DNA from 4 places in the Pseudomonas sp. MWU13-2517 genome. Region 3 is predicted to be linked to each of the others. Evidence: predicted binding sites of a transcription regulator. Region 3 holds the regulator's gene; each other region holds the start of a gene.
The links. Region 3 encodes FliA, which starts transcription of late flagellar genes. Its sites were predicted from a motif close to CTAAAGTTTNNNNNNNNNNNGCCGNTAA; they were not measured.
Positions count from the first base shown of each region.

Region 1 (5,133 bases), on a different contig from region 3:
ACGGCAGCAGTGCGATTGGTGGCGCGGTGAGCTATTTCACCCTCGACCCGGACGACATCATCAAGCCAGGCCAGGACGTCGGCGCCCGCCTGAAAACCGGCTACAGCTCCGCCGACGAAAGCTGGTTGACCTCCGGCACCGTCGCCGGCCGAGTGCAGGACTTCGACGGTTTGCTGCACCTGAGCCAGCGTAACGGTCATGAAATGGAGTCCTACGACGGTAACAACGCCACCGGCCTGGCCCGCACCGGCGCCAACCCGGAAGATGCGCGCACGACCAATATCCTCGCCAAGTTGGGCTGGAATTACGGCGAGGACAATCGCCTCGGCCTGACGTACGAGAAATTCAAGGATGACCGTGACGTCAACTTGAAGAATGCGGTGGGCGGGCCGTTCGTCGGCGGGCGCGGTTTCAATCTGTACCGTGACCGTCGCGGCAACGACACCATCACCCGTGAACGCTTCGGGCTGGAAAACAGCGTAGCCCTCGAATCGCCGATAGCCGACCGTATCAAGACCAGCCTCAATTACCAGATCGCCAAGACCGACCAGACGACGGCCGAAATCTATCAGTCAGGCCGCCGCGTCCTGCGTACCCGCGACACGCTTTACGAAGAACGCCAATGGGTATTCGACGCCCAGTTGGACAAGGCTTTCAGCCTCGGCGAGACCGATCACCAGGTGACGTATGGCACCACCCTCAAGCAGCAGAAAGTCACCGGTTCCCGCGAGGGCTCGGCGACCTGCCTTGCCGTCGGCTCCGGCTGCACAGCCATCGGTGCGCCCAGCCCGACCGCCAGCGACAGCGTGAAGAAGTCCAGTGACTTCCCGGACCCGACCATCAACACCTACTCGCTGTTCGCCCAGGACCAGATCGCCTGGAACAAATGGACCTTCCTGCCTGCGGTGCGCTACGACTACACCCAGCTCAAACCCAAGCTGACCCAGGAGTTCCTCAACACCGTCAACCCCACCGGCCAGGACACGGTCAACGACAAGGATAAAACCTGGCACCGTGTGACCCCCAAGTTCGGCCTGACTTATGCGCTCACCGATCAATACACCTTGTTCGGCCAATACGCCGAGGGCTTCCGCACGCCGTCGGCCAAGGCGCTGTATGGCCGCTTTGAGAACCTCAACCTGGGTTACACCGTAGAGCCCAACCCGGACCTCAAGCCGGAAACCAGCAAAGGCATCGAAACCGGGATTCGTGGCAAGTTCGACGCAGGTTCCTTCGACATCGCGGTGTTCTACAACAAGTACCGCGACTTCATCGACGAAGACAACGCCGTAGTCGGCGGCACCGTCGAACAGTTCCAGGCCGTCAATATCAAGCGCGCCACCATCAAGGGCGCAGAAGCAAAGGGCCGTCTGAACCTGGATGCTTTCGGCGCCCCTCAGGGTCTGTACACCCAGGGTTCGGTTTCCTACGCCTACGGCCGTAACGACGAAACCGGCGAGCCGCTCAACAGTGTCAACCCGCTCAAGGGTGTGTTCGGCCTGGGCTACGACCAGGACAACTACGGTGGCCTGCTGAGCTGGACCTTGGTGAAACGGCAGAATCGCGTCGACAGCACCACCTTCCACGCGCCTGATGGCAACGGCCCGTTCAAGACTCCAGGGTTCGGCGTGCTCGACCTGACCGGCTACTACAAAGTCACCCAGGACGTGACCCTCAACGCCGGCCTCTACAACCTGACCGACAAGAAGTACTGGAACTGGGATGACGTACGCAGCTACGACAGCGTCGGCGAAGCCGCCGTGACCGGCCCGGCCAACCTGGACCGTCTGACGCAGCCTGGCCGCAACTTTGCGATCAACCTGATCTGGGACATCTGATCGATGCGCCTCACCTCGCCGGAATTAATCGCCGGCAGGTGAGGATTTTTTACTGTGCCACGTCTTCCTGTTCGTCTAGTTGATAACGGCTCTCTTTAGAGCCACAAGGCGCTACCCTTCTCAAGGACTTTTTCGATGACCGCTTCTCCTACCGCAGAACGCCCGAGCCTGCGCTCCCAGCGCCTGAACCAGATCACCAACGAGCCACACACCAAGCTCGACGCCCTGGTCAAAGCCCACGCCCCGTTCGAAACCCAGGCCAACTTCGCCCGTTTCGTGGTGGCGCAATACCTGTTCCAGTCGGAATTGGTGGCCCTGTACAACGACCCGGAACTGATCAAAATCGTCCCGGACCTGGCCGAGCGCTGCCGCGCCGAAGCCGCCAGGCTGGACCTGGGCGACCTGGACACCGACGTGCCGGCACCGGTCGCAGGTGCAGTGAAGAACCCAGGCAAAGCCGAAGCCCTGGGCTGGCTGTTCGTGTCGGAAGGCTCCAAGCTGGGTGCAGCGTTCCTGATCAAGCGCGCCGTGGGCCTGGGCCTGAGTGAAACCTTCGGTGCCCGCCACCTGGGTGAACCGGCCGGCGGCCGCGCCGAAGGCTGGAAGCGCTTTACCCGTACGCTCGACGGCCTGGTATTCACCGCCGAAGAAGAAGCTGCGGTAGAAAAAGGTGCGATCGACGCATTCGTGCGCTTCACCGTGCTGCTGGAACAGGCGTACGCTAGCGCCCCCGAACTGGCCTGACGCCCCGATTGGAATGCAATCAACTGTGGGAGGCGCTACCCCTCCCACACTTGGATCTCGTTTCAGACTGATTTTCTGTGATCCCACCTATGACCGGCAAAACCCAATCCACCTCGAAAATCGCCCAGATCCTGTTCGGCCTGCTGGCCTATGTCAGCCTGGGCATCGGGTTGGTGGCGATCGTCATACCGGGTTTGCCCACCACCGAGTTCATCCTGCTCGCCGCCTGGGCCGCGACCAAAAGCTCGCCGCGCCTCAGCGCCTGGCTGGAAAATCACCGGCTGTTCGGCCCCATCCTGTTCAACTGGCGCAACGGCAAGATCATCACGCGTCGCGCCAAAGTCAGCGCCACCGTGAGCATGCTGCTGTGTGCCGGCCTGATGCTGGTGATGCTTGATCACGGTTGGCCGATCTACCTGGCAATTGCCGGGATGAGCCTGGGCAACCTGTGGATCTGGTCGCGCCCGGAACAGCTCGCAGCCCCCGTATAATGCCGCGTGCAGGGTTTCCCCTACCACTCATCGCCTTCTCCTCATGAATCACCAGACTGCGCCGATGCTCCGGATATAGCGCCGAATGGACTTGGCTAGCCTTGCTTGCCTTTCAACACGTCCATTCACGAGTGACCTATGTTCGACACCCTCTCCATCCGCTTGAAAATCGTGCTGCTGTCCGGACTCTGTCTGCTGGGGGTGATCGCGCTCATCGTCAGCATCAACCTCTACAACACCAACCAGAACGATAAATTAGTCAGCGATTCAAGTTCGCGCATGCTCACCGCCAGCGTGGAACAATTGCTGCAAGCCAAGGCGGGCGAACAAGCCGCACAAATGCAGAAAACCTTCGGCGACAGCCTGGTGGCCATTACCGCACTGGCTGACCAGATCAAAGACCTGCGCAACACCGGTGCCAAGCGCGGGCTGGAGGCCGGCGCGCTGCGTGAAGAACTCAATCAGAGCCTGAAGACCGCCTTCGAGCGCAACCGAACAGCGTTGGGTGTCTGGCTCTCGTTCGAACCCAACGCCCTGGATGGCAAGGACAGCGAATTCATTGATGACAAGGCACGCGTCTCCAATGAAAAAGGCCGCTTCTCCAGCTATTGGAGCCGCGCTGGCGGTGAAGGCTTGAACACCATCATGGTTGAAGATGACCTGACCAAGACCACGCTCAACCTCAGCGGCACTCCCTACAACAGCTGGTACACCTGCCCACGAGACAGCCGTAGCACTTGCCTGCTTGACCCCTACGAAGACACCGTGGCGGGTAAACCTGTGCTGATGACCACCATTTCCCTGCCGCTGATCGTGGACGGCAAAGTCATCGGCGTTGTCGGCATCGACATCGCCCTTAACGCCTTGCAAGCCAACACCGACGCAGCGCAGAAAGACCTGTTCAACGGTGCGGCGCACCTGGAGATTCTCTCCAGCACCGGTTTGATCGCCGCCTACAGCGGCGAACCCGGCAGGGTCGGCAAGAACCTGATCGACATCATCGGCACGGAAGGCAAGGACATCGTGCAACTGCTGGCCACCGGCACCCCTATGATCCGCGAACAGGACGATACGATTCGCGCGGTGTACCCGTTCAAACCGATTGCCGACGCCAAGAACTGGGGCGTGGTAATCAAACTGCCCAAGAGCGTGATGCTCGCCGATAACGTGAAGCTGCAAGCGGTACTCGACGAAGCCCAGGCCAGCGGCCTGGTCAAAACCCTATTGATCGCCGCTGCCGCCGCGCTGCTGGGCTTGCTGCTGATCTGGCTGACCGCTACCGGCGTCACCCGTCCGATCAACAATGTGGCCGCGATGCTCAAGGATATTGCCAGCGGCGAAGGTGACCTGACCCAGCGACTGGCTTACGCCAGGAAAGATGAACTGGGCGAACTGGCGAACTGGTTCAACCGCTTCCTCGACAAGCTGCAACCAACCATCGCACAGATCAAGCAAAGCATCACCGAAGCCCGTGGCACGGCTGATCAGTCATCCGAGATTGCACGCCAGACCAGCGAAGGCATGCAGGTGCAGTTCCGTGAAATCGACCAGGTGGCCACGGCCTCCAATGAAATGAGCGCCACCGCCCATGATGTGGCCAACAGCGCTTCCAATGCCGCCAATGCCGCACGCGGGGCGGACCAGTCGGCGCGTGAAGGCATGTCGATCATCGAGAAGAGCACCCGCGACATCACCACTCTCGCCGAAGAAGTCAGCAAGGCGGTAAATGAAGTGGAAGCCTTGGCGGTAAACAGCGAGCAGATCGGCTCGGTGCTCGAAGTGATCCGCAGCATTGCCGAGCAGACCAACCTGTTAGCGCTCAATGCCGCCATCGAAGCGGCGCGTGCCGGGGAAAGCGGCCGTGGTTTTGCGGTGGTGGCCGACGAAGTACGCAACCTGGCCAAACGCACCCAGGACTCGGTAGAGGAAATCCGCCTGGTGATCGAGCGCATCCAGAGCGGCACCCGGGGCGTGGTAGCGACCATGCATTCAAGCCAGCAGCAGGCCCAGAGCAATGCCGGGCAAATCCATCAGGCCGTGCAGGCGCTGGGCAAGATCAG
Region 1 covers NZ_JALMFA010000007.1:241,656-246,788, reverse strand. Annotated here, with positions in the region: gene M5B97_RS12610 (TonB-dependent receptor) at 1-1,838, shown strand, start outside; gene M5B97_RS12605 (biliverdin-producing heme oxygenase) at 1,974-2,582, shown strand; gene M5B97_RS12600 (YbaN family protein) at 2,672-3,073, shown strand; gene M5B97_RS12595 (methyl-accepting chemotaxis protein) at 3,212-5,133, shown strand, end outside.
Region 1: the regulator FliA is predicted to act here: its motif matches at 3,114-3,141, upstream of M5B97_RS12595 (methyl-accepting chemotaxis protein).

Region 2 (5,133 bases), on a different contig from region 3:
GAACTGTTACTCGTCGGCCTCGTGGCCTTGCTGGTGTTGGGCCCGGAACGCCTGCCCGGTGCCGCGCGCACGGCCGGCCTGTGGATCGGGCGCCTGAAACGCAGTTTCAATGCCATCAAACAGGAAGTTGAACGGGAAATCGGTGCCGACGAGATCCGCCGCCAACTGCACAACGAACACATAATGTCGTTGGAACAGGAAGCCCGGAAGATCCTGTCGCCGGTACAGGAGCCGGCCAAGCCGGTCGAGCCTGTGGCCGAACACAGCATTGCACCGGCCCCCGTTGCAGAAACCACGCCCGCTGCGCCCACCGAGCCTGCGCCGACGCCCGTTGCGTCGCCCGCGCCCCATGACCCTACATTGCCGCCGCGAGCCCCATGAGCGCTGATAAACCGGAAAACGACCAGCACATGCCGCTGGTCTCGCACCTCACCGAGTTGCGTACCCGCCTGCTGCGTTGCGTAGCGGCCATCTTCATCATCTTTGCCGGGTTGTTCGCCTTTACCCAGCAAATCTACACCTTTGTCTCAACGCCTCTGCGCCAGTACCTGCCGGCCGGTGCGACGATGATCGCCACCGATGTGTCGTCGCCGTTCCTCACGCCGCTGAAGCTGACCATGATGGTGTCGCTGTTCCTGGCGATCCCGGTGATCCTGCATCAGATCTGGGGTTTTATCGCACCAGGCCTGTACAAGCATGAGAAGCGCATCGCGGTGCCGCTGCTGGTGTCGAGCATCCTGCTGTTCTACACCGGCATGGCGTTCGCCTATTTCCTGGTGTTCCCGCTGATCTTCAAATTCTTCGCCGCAGCCACTCCGGCCGGCGTGGAGATGATGACCGACATCACCAGCTACCTCGATTTCGTGATGACGTTGTTCTTCGCCTTCGGCGTGGCCTTCGAAATTCCGGTGGCCGTGGTGCTGCTGGTGTGGATCGGCGTGGTCGACGTCAAATACCTGAAGAAGATCCGCCCGTACGTGATCATCGGCTGCTTCGTGGTCGGCATGATTCTCACGCCACCGGACATCTTCTCCCAGACGTTGCTGGCCGTGCCCATGTGGATGCTGTTCGAGATCGGCATCCTGTTCGGCAGCCTGATCACCAAGCGCAGCGACCAGCCGGATGACCCACCCGTTGACAACGACCAGCCGCCAGCGACCCAGCCGTGAACCTGCTGCTGCTGGAGGAAGCCGACTTTATCGCGGCCGACCGGGTCATTCTGCGTGATCGACGCCTGGTGCATATGCAGGAAGTCCACCGCGCTGCAGTGGGCGACAGCCTGCGGGTGGGCTGCGTCGGCGGCCTGATGGGCAACGCTCGACTAGTGCGCCTGGAAACGTGCGAGGCCGAGCTGCAAGTCAGCTTCGATCAACCACCGCCGGCCAAACTGCCCCTGACCCTGTTGCTGGCACTGCCACGCCCGAAAATGTTGCGTAGGGTGCTGCAAACCGTCGCTTCCATGGGCGTGCCCAAGGTGGTGCTGGTCAACAGCTACCGGGTGGAGAAGAGCTTCTGGCAAACACCGTTCCTGGAGCCTGAAGCGATCCGTGAGCAACTGATCCTGGGCCTGGAACAGGCACGGGATACGGTGCTGCCCGAGATCATTATCGAAAAGCGCTTCAAGCCGTTCGTTGAAGACCGTTTACCGGCCATGACCGCAGGCACCCTGGGCCTGATCGGCCACCCCGGTGCTTACCCGGCCTGCCCACGCGGGCTGGATGAGCCGGTGACACTGGCCATTGGCCCCGAGGGCGGCTGGATTCCCTACGAAGTGGACCTGCTGACCAAGGCCGGCTTGCAACCGGTGCAACTCGGCGCACGCATCCTGCGCGTGGAAACTGCCGTCACCGCCCTGCTCGCCCGCCTCTTCTAGCGACGAACCGGCATGTTGCAGTGAGCGCCGGCCCTGCGCGGGGCAGGTCCTGGCCAGTACGCCAGGGCCAGCTCGCTCACGACAACTTCAGCCTTTCCTACAGATATCTCCCTGCCAGCCGATAGCCTTTGAATAAGTCCAAGCCTTGTTCCAAAGGAGAGCGCAGCATGTATCGTTGGTTAGCCGAAAAACTGGGGAATGTGAGCGTCAATCGCAAGCTGAGCGTAGGCTTTGGCTTGGTGTTGATTCTGACGCTGTTGATCACCTTCACCGGCTGGACCGGCTTGAGCGACGTGACCAGCCGTGGCGACAAACTGGGGTTTATTTCCAGCCTGAACAGCCTGACCAAAGACCTGCGGTTGGCACGCCTGGACTTCGAAATGCGTCGCGGCGAACAAGGCACGGATGCGGTCAATGGCCTGCTCACGCAGTTGGACAGTGGCCTGAAAACCGCCCAGGGCCTGATCGAACAGCCCAGCGACAAGGCGCTGGTCGAGCAACAACTGGAGGCCCTGAACCAATACAAAAACGCCTTCGCCACCATGGTCCAGGCCGGCCTCAAGCGTGAAGGCGCCCGCAGCCAATTGGGTGACACCGCCGACAATGCGGTGGTCAAGATCAATGAAATCGAAAAAGCCCTGCTGCAAGGTGACAGCGTCACCCAGTTCAATAGCGTGGTGGAGTTGAGCAAACTGATCCAGCAATCGCGCTTCCAGGTTCGCGGCTACACCTACAGCGGCAAGACGGAGGCCGAACAACCTGCCCTGGATGCCATCGACAACGCCCTGAAAAAAATCAGCGACCTGCAAGGCCAGCTACCAGCGCCTTACCAGGCCAACCTGCAAGAAGCCGGCGTGTCGCTGCAAGCCTATCGCGCTGCCGTCAGCCAGTATCGCGACGCTCAAGTCGCCAGCGCGGCCGCCATGGCAACCATGAAGGCCCAAGGCGATATCCTGTTGGGCCATAGCGAAAAACTCACCACCTCGCAAACGGCGGTGCGTGATGCCGACGTGGTGCGCGCCAAACAGCTGTTGCTGCTGGCCACCGTGCTGGCGCTGATTTTCGGCATATTCGCTGCCCTGGCCATTACCCGCCAAATCGTCATCCCATTGAACCAGACACTCAAAGTCGCAGAGCGCGTGGCCTCTGGCGACCTGAGCCACAACCTGGACTCGATGCGCCAGGACGAACTGGGCCAGTTGCAACGCGCCATGCAAAGCATGACCGTGGGCCTGCGCGAACTGATCGGCGGCATCAGCGACGGCGTCACCCAGATCGCCAGCGCCGCCGAACAACTGTCGGCCGTGACCGAACAAACCAGCGCCGGGGTCAATAGCCAGAAGGTCGAAACCGACCAGGTGGCCACCGCCATGAACGAAATGGCTGCCACCGTGCAGGAAGTGGCGCGCAACGCCGAGGAAGCGTCCGAAGCCGCCGTGGCCGCTGACCAACAGGCCCGCGAAGGCGACAAAGTAGTCAATGAAGCCATCAACCAGATCGAGCGCCTGGCCACCGAAGTCGGCAATTCCACAGTCGCCATGGGCGACCTGAAACGCGAAAGCGACAAGATTGGCAGCGTACTCGATGTGATCAAGTCGGTGGCCCAGCAAACCAACCTGTTGGCGCTGAACGCGGCGATTGAAGCGGCACGCGCCGGTGAAGCCGGACGCGGTTTCGCAGTGGTGGCCGATGAAGTACGCAGCCTGGCCCAACGTACCCAGAAGTCCACCGAAGAGATCGAGGAGTTGATCGTCGGCCTGCAAAGTGGCACCCAGCATGTGGCCACCATCCTGGACAACAGCCGTGGCCTGACCGACAGCAGCGTCGACCTGACCCGTCGCGCCGGCAGTGCGTTGGCCAGCATCACCCGCACAGTCTCGGCCATCCAGGCGATGAACTCGCAGATCGCCACCGCCGCCGAGCAGCAGAGCGCCGTTGCCGAAGAGATCAACCGCAGCGTGTTGAATGTGCGCGACGTGTCCGAGCAGACTTCGTCGGCCAGCGAAGAAACCGCCGCATCCAGCGCAGAACTGGCGCGGCTGGGGATCTATTTGCAGACCTTGGTCGGGCGCTTCCGCGTCTGACCGTTTCATCGCGGCGGTCCATCAAGGCCGCCGCAATTTATGAAACTTCCTACGCAGTTATCAGCCCGCCATCACCTCGAATCGTTTTAGCGTTTTAACGGAACGCTTTTTCTGATTGGAGGTTCACCATGTTTTCTCGGCTGACCCACTTGCTGGTCAATGCCAGCGTCCGCATCAAGCTCATCCTGGGATTCGGCCAAGTGCTGGTCCTCAGCTTCCTGATCGCCGTTACCGGCTGGCAAGCCTTGAATACCGCCCTGTACCGATCCAGCAGCCTGACGGTCTTGGGGCAATTGGCCGTCGAGACAGAATCCATGCGCGCTGACCGCATCGTGTACCGCACCCTTACGGACGCCGACAGCCTGGGCAAGATGGCCATGAAGATTGAACGGATCGATGGGCATCTGGGCAACCTTTCAAACCGTTTGAAAGACCCTGTCGACCTGCAACGCTTGCAGGACGCGACGCGATTGGTCGCTGGTTTCAAGGCGGCACTGGCGCAACTGCCACCCTTGATCGAGCAACGCGAGAGTATTCGCCCTTCGCTCAAAAGGACGGCGCTGCAAGCCAGCGAGACGCTCGCGCAACTCGCCAGCGAATTACCCGACCAACAAGACGGGAACGCGCTCGAGACCATCGAACAACTGCGCCAGGCCCTGGAGCAGGCCGAGGATCGCGTCCAGAGCCCCGCATGGGCCGCGCAATCGCTGCAAGCTTACGCCGAGGCCATCGCCAGGACTCTCGACGCGCTGGAAGTCGCACAGGCCGCAGTCGCCACACTGCCTGTCGACTCGGCGCCGCTCAAAACCGAGCTGGTCAACTATCGCGAGCAACTCACCAAGCTCAAGGACGCCCAGCTCAACACTGAGGCCGTGCAAAACCGCTTTGAACAACAACTCAATGAGCTGCGCGAGCAAAACCTCCTGCTGATTGAAAGCCAGAACACCCAGGGTGATCACGAAGCGAGCCACACGCGTCTACTGCTGATCAGCGTCACCGTATCCGCCTTGCTATTGGGCACGCTGGCCGCGTGGTGGATTGCCCGGCAGATTGCCGTACCGCTGCGTGAAATCCTCACCGCTGCCCATCGTGTCGCCGACGGTGACCTGAGCCACGACATCCAGGTGGCGCGACGCGATGAACTGGGCCAATTGCAACGGAGCATCGGGCAGATGA
Region 2 covers NZ_JALMFA010000022.1:49,117-54,249, forward strand. Annotated here, with positions in the region: gene tatB (Sec-independent protein translocase protein TatB) at 1-381, shown strand, start outside; gene tatC (twin-arginine translocase subunit TatC) at 378-1,169, shown strand; gene M5B97_RS25845 (16S rRNA (uracil(1498)-N(3))-methyltransferase) at 1,166-1,873, shown strand; gene M5B97_RS25850 (methyl-accepting chemotaxis protein) at 2,041-3,957, shown strand; gene M5B97_RS25855 (methyl-accepting chemotaxis protein) at 4,086-5,133, shown strand, end outside.
Region 2: the regulator FliA is predicted to act here: its motif matches at 1,971-1,998, upstream of M5B97_RS25850 (methyl-accepting chemotaxis protein).

Region 3 (5,133 bases):
GTCGTCGGTAATGTCGGTGCTGGCCGAGGCCGCAGGCGCTACAGGGGCTGCGGCAGGTGCCACGGCGTCGGCAGCGAACTGGCCCTTGCCATGCAACTGGTCGAGCAAGGATTCGAATTCGGCGTCGGTGATGTCTTCGCTGGTCGGTGCCGCGACAGGTGCCGCAGGCGCTTCAGCTTCGGCCTTCACGGCGCTGAGGGAATCGAGCAGTTGCTCGAACTCGCTATCCGTCACATCGGCCTCAGGCTCGGCAACCGGTTCCGGTGCCGCTTCCACAGCCGGCGCGGCCGAGGTGTCGGCAGGTTCCGCGTAGCGCGCCAGGGCGGCCAGCAGTTCAGGGGTGGCGGCCGTAATCGGTGCACGATCACGGACCTGGCTGAACATGCCGTTGACCGCATCCAGTGCTTCGAGAATCACGTCCATCAACTCCGAATCGACGTGACGCTCACCCTTGCGCAGGATGTCGAACACGTTCTCGGCGATGTGGCAGCACTCCACCAGCTCATGGAGCTGGAGGAAGCCGGCGCCCCCTTTTACAGTGTGAAAACCGCGAAAAATTGCATTGAGCAGGTTCGCATCATCCGGGCGGCTTTCCAGCTCGACCAGTTGCTCGGACAGTTGCTCTAATATTTCGCCGGCCTCTACAAGGAAATCCTGAAGGATCTCTTCATCGGCGCCGAAGCTCATGTGGGTGCTCCTGTAGGTCCTGATAACGGCAAATGGCAGATCGCGCCCCGCAAGGCGCAAGCCGTCGTTATTCGTCGTTCATTTGGAAAAACCAAACCTCTCTCCTCATGCCTGGCCTTGCACCTTGCGGGGCGTGGCGCGACCGTCATTTGCCGTTATCAGGACCTAAAAGCCTAAACTGGACAGCAAATCGTCTACGTCATCTTGACCGGATACGACGTCTTCACGTTTATCGGCATGAATCTGCGGACCTTCACCCTTGGCGAGGTGTTTTTGTGGATCTTTTTCCGAAAGGATCGCTGCGCGGTCATGTTCGATACCGGCAAAGCGGTCGACCTGGCCGGCCATCAGCACCAATTTGAGCAAATTGCTTTCCACTTCGGTGACCAGTTGGGTCACCCGCTTGATCACTTGACCGGTAAGGTCCTGGTAATCCTGGGCCAGCAGAATGTCGTTGAGGTTGCTGGAAACCGTGCGGTTATCCTGCTCACTGCGCGACAGGAAACCTTCAACCCGACGCGCCAACTCACGAAACTCTTCCGCGCCCACTTCCCGGCGCATGAAGCGGCCCCAGTCAACGCTGAGGGCCTGGGCTTCGTTGGCCATGCCGGTGACCAGAGGCGTGGCGTTTTCCACCAGGTCCATGGTGCGGTTGGCCGCCGCCTCAGTCAGCTTGACCACATAGGACAGGCGTTCGGTGGCATCGGTGATTTGCGAAATCTCTTCGGCCTGGGGCATGTGCGGGTCAATCTGGAAATTGACGATCGCACTGTGCAGCTCTCGCGTCAGCTTGCCCACTTCCTGATACAGGCCGCGGTCACGAGTCTGGTTGAGCTCATGGATTAACTGCACTGCGTCGCCGAACTGACCTTTTTCAAGGCACTCGACCAACTGAAGAGCATGCTTTTTCAGGGTCGACTCAAAGTCTCCCTGTGACGTTTCATTTTGCTCCATAGCGCCCCCGTGGCAGCATCAATGACCGATGCGTTCGAAGATTTTTTCGATCTTCTCTTTCAAGGCCAATGCGGTGAATGGTTTGACCACGTAACCGTTGACCCCGGCTTGGGCGGCTTCGATGATCTGTTCACGCTTGGCTTCAGCGGTCACCATCAGCACAGGCAGGCTGCGCAGTTTTTCATCGGCGCGCACGTGGCGCAGCAGCTCGATACCGGTCATGCCCGGCATGTTCCAGTCGGTTACCAGAAAGTCGATGGCCCCACTGTTGAGGATCGGAATCGCAGTCAGGCCGTCATCCGCCTCGATCGTGTTGGTGAACCCAAGGTCACGCAACAGATTTTTTATGATCCGCCGCATCGTTGAGAAGTCATCAACGATGAGGATTTTCATGTTCTTGTCCAATTCGACCTCCAAGCAGTCTTAAACGCGCCCAGCACCTGGACGCGCCATTTCAATCAACAGGCGTTACACAAAAAAGGACTGCCCAGGGCACCACGGCACGACCCCGCGAAAGCCTTCGACTTTCGCGGCGCGTCTGCAGTGTCCCCACACTGCCTGTCAGCGCGCGCGCCACTCTCCCAATCGCCCCCGCAAGCGAGCCGCGCACTGGCTATGCAGTTGGCTGACACGCGATTCGCTGACCCCCAGGACCTCACCGATTTCCTTGAGGTTCAGCTCTTCGTCGTAGTACAGCGCCAACACCAGTCGCTCACGCTCCGGCAAATTGGCAATCGCGTCCGCCAACGCCCCCTGGAAACGCTCATCTTCCAAGTCGCGCGACGGTTCGAGATGTGCACTCGCGCCGTCCTCGTGCAGCCCTTCGTGTTCGCCGTCCTGCAACAGGTCGTCGAAACTGAACAGGCGGCTGCCCAAGGTATCGTTCAAAATCCCGTAATAATCATCGAGACTCAATTGGAGTTCGGCCGCAACTTCATGATCTTTAGCGTCGCGACCGGTTTTTGCTTCAATTGCGCGAATTGCGTCACTGACCATTCGCGTATTGCGATGTACCGAACGCGGCGCCCAATCCCCTTTACGCACTTCATCGAGCATCGCACCACGGATACGGATACCCGCATAGGTCTCGAAACTCGCGCCTTTGCTCGCGTCGTATTTGGTCGACACTTCGAGCAGGCCGATCATGCCGGCCTGGATCAGGTCCTCCACCTGCACACTGGCCGGCAGACGCGCCAGCAGGTGGTAGGCGATGCGCTTGACCAGGGGCGCGTAACGCTCGATCAATTCGCCTTGACTGTCACGCGCCGATTTTTTGTAAAGGTTGTAGCCGCTGGATGTCATAGCACCGGTCCTGCGCTCGTCTGATGCACCAATCGCTCGACGAAAAACTCCAGATGCCCACGCGGGTTGGCGGGCAACGGCCAGGTATCGACCTTCTGGGCAATCGCCTTGAACGCCAGCGCGCACTTGGAACGAGGAAACGCTTCATAGACTGCACGCTGCTTTTGCACAGCCTTGCGCACCGACTCGTCGTAGGGAACTGCGCCAACGTATTGTAAGGCCACATCGAGGAAACGGTCCGTGACCTTGGTCAACTTGGCGAACAGGTTTCGGCCTTCCTGCGGGCTTTGGGCCATGTTGGCCAGCACCCGGAAGCGGTTCATGCCGTAGTCACGGTTAAGCAGTTTGATCAGGGCGTAGGCGTCGGTGATCGAGGTGGGTTCATCGCAGACCACCAGCAACACTTCCTGCGCGGCGCGCACGAAGCTGACCACGGATTCGCCGATCCCGGCGGCGGTATCGATCACCAACACGTCGAGGTTGTCGCCGATATCGCTGAACGCCTGGATCAGGCCGGCATGCTGCGCCGGGCTCAGGTGCACCATGCTCTGGGTGCCCGAGGCGGCCGGCACGATGCGAATGCCACCGGGGCCCTGCAGCAGCACATCGCGCAGCTCGCAGCGGCCCTCGATCACGTCGGCGAGGGTGTGTTTGGGTGTCAGCCCCAGCAGAACGTCAACGTTCGCCAGACCCAGGTCAGCATCCAACAGCATGACGCGACGGCCAAGCTCTGCCAGGGCCAGGGACAAATTCACCGACACGTTAGTTTTCCCGACGCCACCTTTGCCGCCGGTCACCGCGATCACCTGTACAGGATGCATGCTGCCCATTTTATTTCTTTACCTTGTCTTGCTTAGACGCAGGCTACATGGCGTGGTCGCGCGAATCGCTTGCAGACCATCAATGTAGATACATTTCACAGTGCTCATCATGCCTCACCCCACCCGTTTTGCCGGGTTGTGGTAAAGGTCGGCGAACATATCAGCCATCGCTTCCTCGCTAGGCTCTTCTTGCATTTGCACACTGACAGCACGGCTGACCAGCTGATGACGACGCGGCAGATGCAAATCATCTGGAATCCGCGGCCCGTCGGTCAGGTAGGCGACCGGTAATTCATGCCCGATAGCCAGGCTCAACACCTCGCCCAGGTTTGCAGTTTCGTCGAGTTTGGTGAGGATGCAACCGGCCAGGCCGCAGCGCTTGTAGCTATGGTACGCAGCGGTAAGAACCTGTTTCTGGCTGGTGGTTGCAAGCACCAGGTAATTTTTCGACTTGATGCCACGCCCGGCCAGGCTTTCCAATTGCATGCGCAGCGCCGGATCGCTGGCTTGCAGGCCGGCGGTATCGATCAACACCACGCGCTTGCGCAACAGCGGGTCAAGGGCGTTGGCCAGGGACTGGCCCGGGTCGACGTGGGTCACCGGCACGTTCAGGATACGGCCCAGGGTCTTGAGCTGTTCCTGGGCGCCAATGCGATAACTGTCCATGCTCACCAGTGCGATGCTCGAAGCACCGTACTTGAGGACATAACGGGCGGCCAGCTTGGCCAGAGTGGTGGTCTTGCCCATGCCGGCGGGGCCGACCATAGCGATCACACCGCCCTCTTCCAGGGGCTCGAGCTCCGGAGTGACGATCATGCGGGCCAAGTGGGCCAGCAACATGCGCCACGCCTGGCGCGGTTCTTCGACTTCGGCAGTCAGCGCCAACAGGTCGCGGGACAACGGCCCCGACAGGCCGATACGCTGCAAGCGACGCCACAGGTTGGCTTGTTGCGGCTTGCTGCCTTGCAGTTGTGTCCAGGCCAATGAACCCAGCTGCACTTCAAGCAGTTCACGCAGACCATTGAGTTCGAAGCGCATCGAGTCGAACACACGCTGATCGACAGCAGCAGCCGGGGCTGGCGCGGCGGGACGTGGCGGCTCGACGAAAGTCGGCTCGACCAGCGGCTCAGCGGCCGTCAGCGGCAGGCCGGCGAATAATTGGCGATTGGTGGAAGCATCGCTGTCGCTGCGCATGCTCAGTTCAGCCTGGGCCGACACAATGCGCGAGGCGGTCTTGCGCAGCTCGTCTTCCAGTTCCATGTTCGGCACGCGCGGCGCCAACGCCGAGGGGGTGTAATCCAGGGCAGCCGTCAGCTCGACACCGCCGGCAATGCGACGGTTACCGATAATCGCGGCATCGGCGCCCAGC
Region 3 covers NZ_JALMFA010000005.1:7,546-12,678, forward strand. Annotated here, with positions in the region: gene M5B97_RS08590 (chemotaxis protein CheA) at 1-687, opposite strand, end outside; gene M5B97_RS08595 (protein phosphatase CheZ) at 853-1,641, opposite strand; gene M5B97_RS08600 (chemotaxis response regulator CheY) at 1,660-2,034, opposite strand; gene fliA (RNA polymerase sigma factor FliA) at 2,203-2,943, opposite strand; gene fleN (flagellar synthesis regulator FleN) at 2,940-3,773, opposite strand; gene flhF (flagellar biosynthesis protein FlhF) at 3,879-5,133, opposite strand, start outside.

Region 4 (5,133 bases), on a different contig from region 3:
TCGAACGACCAGGCAAAGAACTGATTCGGTGAACCAGAAGGATAAAGCCGCATGACCCAGGCACTGGCCGATATGCGCCGTGACTACACACGGGACGGTTTGAGTGAGGCCCAGGCCCCAGGCGAGCCGTTTGCCTTGTTCCACCAGTGGTTCGGCGAGGCGGTAAAGACCGAGCAGCCACCGGTGGAGGCCAATGCCATGACGTTGGCCACGGTTGACCAGGAAGGTCGCCCGCACTGTCGCATCCTGCTGCTCAAGGGCCTGGATGCACAGGGCTTTACCTTCTTCACCAACTATCAGAGCGCCAAGGGTGAACAACTCGCGGCGCGGCCCTTCGCGGCCATGACATTCTTCTGGCCGACCCTGGAGCGCCAGGTGCGTATCGAAGGACGGGTGGTGAAGGTCACGCCTGAAGAGTCCGATGCTTATTACCAGGTTCGCCCGTTGGGCAGCCGCCTGGGGGCTTGGGCGTCCCCGCAGAGCAAGGTCATTCGTGACCGTGAAGAACTGCAGGAATTGCTTAAGGTCACCGAGCAGCGCTTCAGCGATACCCAGCCCGATTGCCCGGAGCATTGGGGTGGTTACCGTTTGCTGCCGGAACGCATCGAGTTCTGGCAAGGCCGCGCCAGCCGCCTGCATGACCGCCTGAACTACCGCCTGCAAGGGGCCGACTGGGTGCGTGAGCGCCTGGCTCCCTGAGCTCTCCGTTCCAAGGGTTTACCCTTTCATACTGAGCCTCGGTTAAAGAGGCTTCAGGTGTTTGCGACTGCGCAGCCACACTGATAAACGCGCCTTCATGACATTCCTTGGAATAGGGTAATTGCTACCGTTTGTCGGTTTTTATGGTGCTGGCAGTCTGTACTAGGGCTGAATGAAAGCAATTTTCTGCCGGGCTTGCCGTGACAGGCGTCGAGTCGCAGCGTTTAATGAAACCCTGTCCTTTGGAGTTGATGCTATGCGTAAGTCCGTTTTACTGGTTGCCTGCTTTACCACCCTGTCGTTGCTGTTGGGTGGCTGCGCCTCGAGTCTGACCGGCGACTCGTACTCCCGTGATGACGCGCGACGTGTACAAACCGTTCGCATGGGTACCATCGAATCCCTGCGTCCAGTGAAAATCGAAGGCACCAAGACCCCAATCGGCAGCGTTGCCGGTGCAGTGGTCGGTGGCGTTGGCGGCAGTGCTATCGGCGGTGGCCGTGGCAGTATCGTCACGGGTGTTATCGGTGCGGTTGCCGGTGGCCTGCTGGGTTCCGCGGCCGAAGAAGGCCTGACCCGCACTCAGGGCGTCGAAATCACCGTTCGCGAAGACGATGGCAGCATGCGCGCCTACGTCCAGGCCGTTGACCCGAATGAAATCTTCCGCATCGGTCAACGCGTGCGCATCATGAGTGTTAACGGTCAAAGCCGCGTTTCTCAGTAAGCGTCGGTTGCAGAAATACAAAACCCCAGCCGGGTGACCGGTTGGGGTTTTTTGGTTTTGCGGGCTGCGATTTCAAACCTGAAAGTGTTTCACCATCGTATTCAGCTCATGCGCGAGGCTGGCGAGGGATTGCGAAGCGCTGGTGGTTTGGGTCGAACCTTCCGCGGACTGAATCGACAGTTGCTGGATATTCAGCAAATTGCGGTCGACCGCCCGAGCAACGTCGGCTTGCTCGGCCGCAGCGGTGGTGATGACCAGGTTGCGGTCGTTGATCTCATTGTTGGCTACCAGAATATCCGCCAGTGCCTGTTGTGCCAGCTCGGCCAGTGACAGGGTTTGCTGGGTCATGCTGCTGCTGTCGAGCATGGTCTTGACGGTGCTGGCAGTGTTGGACTGAATACTGCCGATCATGTGTTCGATTTCCTGGGTCGACTGAGCGGTGCGATGAGCCAGGGCGCGGACTTCGTCGGCGACTACTGCAAAACCGCGACCGGCCTCGCCCGCACGGGCGGCTTCGATGGCCGCGTTCAACGCCAGCAGGTTGGTTTGTTCGGCGATGGTGCGGATAACATCCAGTACCTTGCCGATATCCTTGGCTTGTTCGGCCAGGCTACCCACTTGCTCGGAGCTGACTTCAACGCCACGGGTCAGTGCCAGGATGGCATCCAGGGCTTCCACCATGCGTTGCTGGCCTTTCAAGGCAATGCTGCGCGACTCCTGGGACAGGTCGGAAGTTGATGCGGCGTTCCTCGCGACCTCTTCAATAGCGCTAGTCATCTCGGTGACGGCCGTAGCGGCCTGTTCGATTTCGCCATGCTGCTGCCGCAAGTCGCGGCTGCCTTCGGCGGTCACGGCATTCAGTTCTTCGGCGGCTGCGGCGAGTTGGCTGGATGAACCGGTAATTTGCCGCAAGGTCTGCACCAGGTTGTTACGCATCGTCTCCTGCGCCCTGAGCAGGCGAGTGGCCTCGTCATTGCCCGTTGGGTTGATGGGCTGGGTGAGATCGCCCTTGGCGATGGTTTCGGCTACCAGCACCGCTTCGTTGATGGGGCTGGTGATGCTGCGGGTCAGCAGCCAGGCAACCAGTAAAGTGCCGCCACTCACCAGCAGGATGACGAGTGCGATGCCCTTCACGGCGTGTTGATAAGCGTCAACCGAGGTCAAACCCGCTTGTTCCGCACCTTTATTGGCGAGGTCGATCAGTTGGTCGAAGTTCTTGGTCATGTGCTCGTAGCTTTCCCGGATGCTGTTGAGAAAGTCGCGGGCGCCGGTCTTGTCGCCTGAACGTGAGCGTTTGAGCATCTCGGCGTGGTTCTTCGCATACGCTTCCAGGCTCTGGTTGAAAGCGTCGAGGCGGGATTTCTCCTCGGCGGTGTTCAGGAGCCCCGCGTATTGCGCCAACTGTTCCTTGACGGCCTTCAGGCGCCCAGCGGATTTGTCTTCGTAGGTCTGCATGTCTGCATCGCTTGAGGACAGGATGTGCGCCATTTCCCCCAGGCGGAAACGGTCGAGCGAGGCATTGGCCAGGGCCAGCAGTCGGACGCGCTGCAGCCAGTTGTTCTGTATGTCGGCAGCCTGGGACTGCACTTCGCCGATCTGCTTGAGGGCGAACAGGCCGAGAAACACACTCAGTGACGCAATAGCAGCGAAGCCGATGAAGGCTCTGGCTGCGATTCTTATATTTCTCAGGAACATGGGATTGTCGCTCGGGCTGGAAACGCGTTGGAGAGCAGGGTCGGGCGGGTGTCCCGGGGAGGAACAGCAAGATCGCCACATCAGATAGTCGGCGGGAGGAGGGAAGTCTTTAGGGCCTTAAAGACAAAGCATCGGCAGATCGTGCCAGGTTGCCGCGGCGCCGTTGTGAAACAACACGCGACCGGGGCTATGTGAACATCTGGATGTGGGGCGGGGGGACTGGATGAGAGGGAAAGAGCAGGAGCCGGCTACCGGCTCCTGCAACGGGCTCAGGCTTTCTTGCGACTGGCCATCGCCGTCACCGCATAGCCGATACAGGCGGCCAGGATCGATCCGGTCAGGATTCCCATTCGGTCTTCACCCGCGAACTCGCTGGCGCCCGGCACGAACGCCAGGGAGCCGACGAACAGGCTCATGGTGAAGCCGATGCCGCACAGGATCGCCACACCGAATACCTGGCCCCAGTTGGCGCCGCTGGGCAGGGCGGCGAGGCCGGTCTTGATGGCGAGCCAGGTGAGGCCGAACACGCCCAAGGTCTTGCCGATCAACAAGCCTGCGGCAATACCCAGGGGTACGTGGTGGGTGAAGCTGTCCAGGCTGACGCCCGCGAGAGATACACCGGCATTGGCAAATGCGAACAGCGGCAGGATGCCGTAGGCCACCCAGGGATGCAGGGCGTGTTCCAGGGTCAGCAGGGGCGAGGGTTCGGCATTTTTGGTGCGCATCGGGATGCAGAATGCCAGGGTCACGCCGGCCAGGGTGGCGTGCACGCCACTCTTGAGCACGCACACCCACAGGATCAGGCCAACGATCAGGTAGGGGCCCAGCTTGATCACACCCAGGCGGTTCATCGCGATCAACGCAATCAGGCAAGCGCCCGCGCCCGCCAGTGAGGCACCGGACAGATCGGCGGAGTAGAACAACGCGATGACGATAATGGCACCGAGGTCATCGATGATGGCCAAGGTCATCAGGAACAGTTTCAGCGACACCGGTACCCGCTTGCCCAGCAGCGCCAGGACGCCCAGGGCAAAGGCGATATCGGTGGCCATGGGGATCGCCCAGCCGGACATGGCGGCAGGGTAGTCCTTGTTGATCGCCCAGTAGATCAGCGCCGGCACCACCATGCCGCCAATGGCCGCGGCACCGGGCAACACCACTTGCGACGGCTTGGACAGATGACCGTCGAGGAGTTCTCGTTTCACTTCCAGGCCGATCAACAGGAAGAACAGGGCCATCAGGCCGTCGTTGATCCACAGCAGGGCGGGTTTGGCGATTTTCAGCGCGCCGATCTGTGCCACCACCGGCACCTCGAGAAAGGCGTTATACAGGTGCGACAGCGGAGAATTGTTAACGATCAGCGCCAAGGCGGCAGCGGCGATCAACAACAGACCGCTGGCGGCTTCCAGTTGGAAGAAACGGGTGAAAGTGCTACGCAGAGGCAAGGTTGCTCTCCAATCCAAGGTTCAATAGGTGGGTACCCTAACCCGTACCGTTAGTTGTTAAAACAAAAGTTATATTCTTATTTGTTATAAGCGAGGGGCAGGACCGGGACTGCGCCAAAGCCTAGCAATTGTGTGTCTAATTGAGTCCTCACTGTATCTGTGTGCAGTGTAGGAAACCCCCTAGAATTCGGCTGAAATCTTTAGAGAACCATCTTATGAGCGACCACCGTACCTGGGCCCGCGAAGCCATTCGCATCATTGAAGCGGACTTCCAGCGCAGCGCCGACACGCACCTGATCCCGTTGCCATTGCCGGGTCTTCCGGGTATCGAGTTGTACTTCAAGGATGAGTCCAGCCACCCCACGGGCAGCCTGAAACATCGGCTGGCCCGGTCACTGTTTCTGTACGCGCTGTGTAATGGTTGGCTCAAGCCGGGCGCACCGGTGATCGAGGCCTCCAGCGGTTCGACGGCCATCTCGGAAGCCTATTTTGCCCGCCTGCTTGGCCTGCCGTTCATTGCGGTCATGCCGGCTACCACGTCCCAGGAAAAGATCGCCCAGATCGCCTTCTATG
Region 4 covers NZ_JALMFA010000004.1:322,035-327,167, forward strand. Annotated here, with positions in the region: gene M5B97_RS08360 (OmpA family protein) at 1-24, shown strand, start outside; gene pdxH (pyridoxamine 5'-phosphate oxidase) at 52-699, shown strand; gene M5B97_RS08370 (glycine zipper 2TM domain-containing protein) at 956-1,420, shown strand; gene M5B97_RS08375 (methyl-accepting chemotaxis protein) at 1,493-3,115, opposite strand; gene nhaA (Na+/H+ antiporter NhaA) at 3,385-4,560, opposite strand; gene M5B97_RS08385 (PLP-dependent cysteine synthase family protein) at 4,776-5,133, shown strand, end outside.
Region 4: the regulator FliA is predicted to act here: its motif matches at 3,201-3,228, upstream of M5B97_RS08375 (methyl-accepting chemotaxis protein).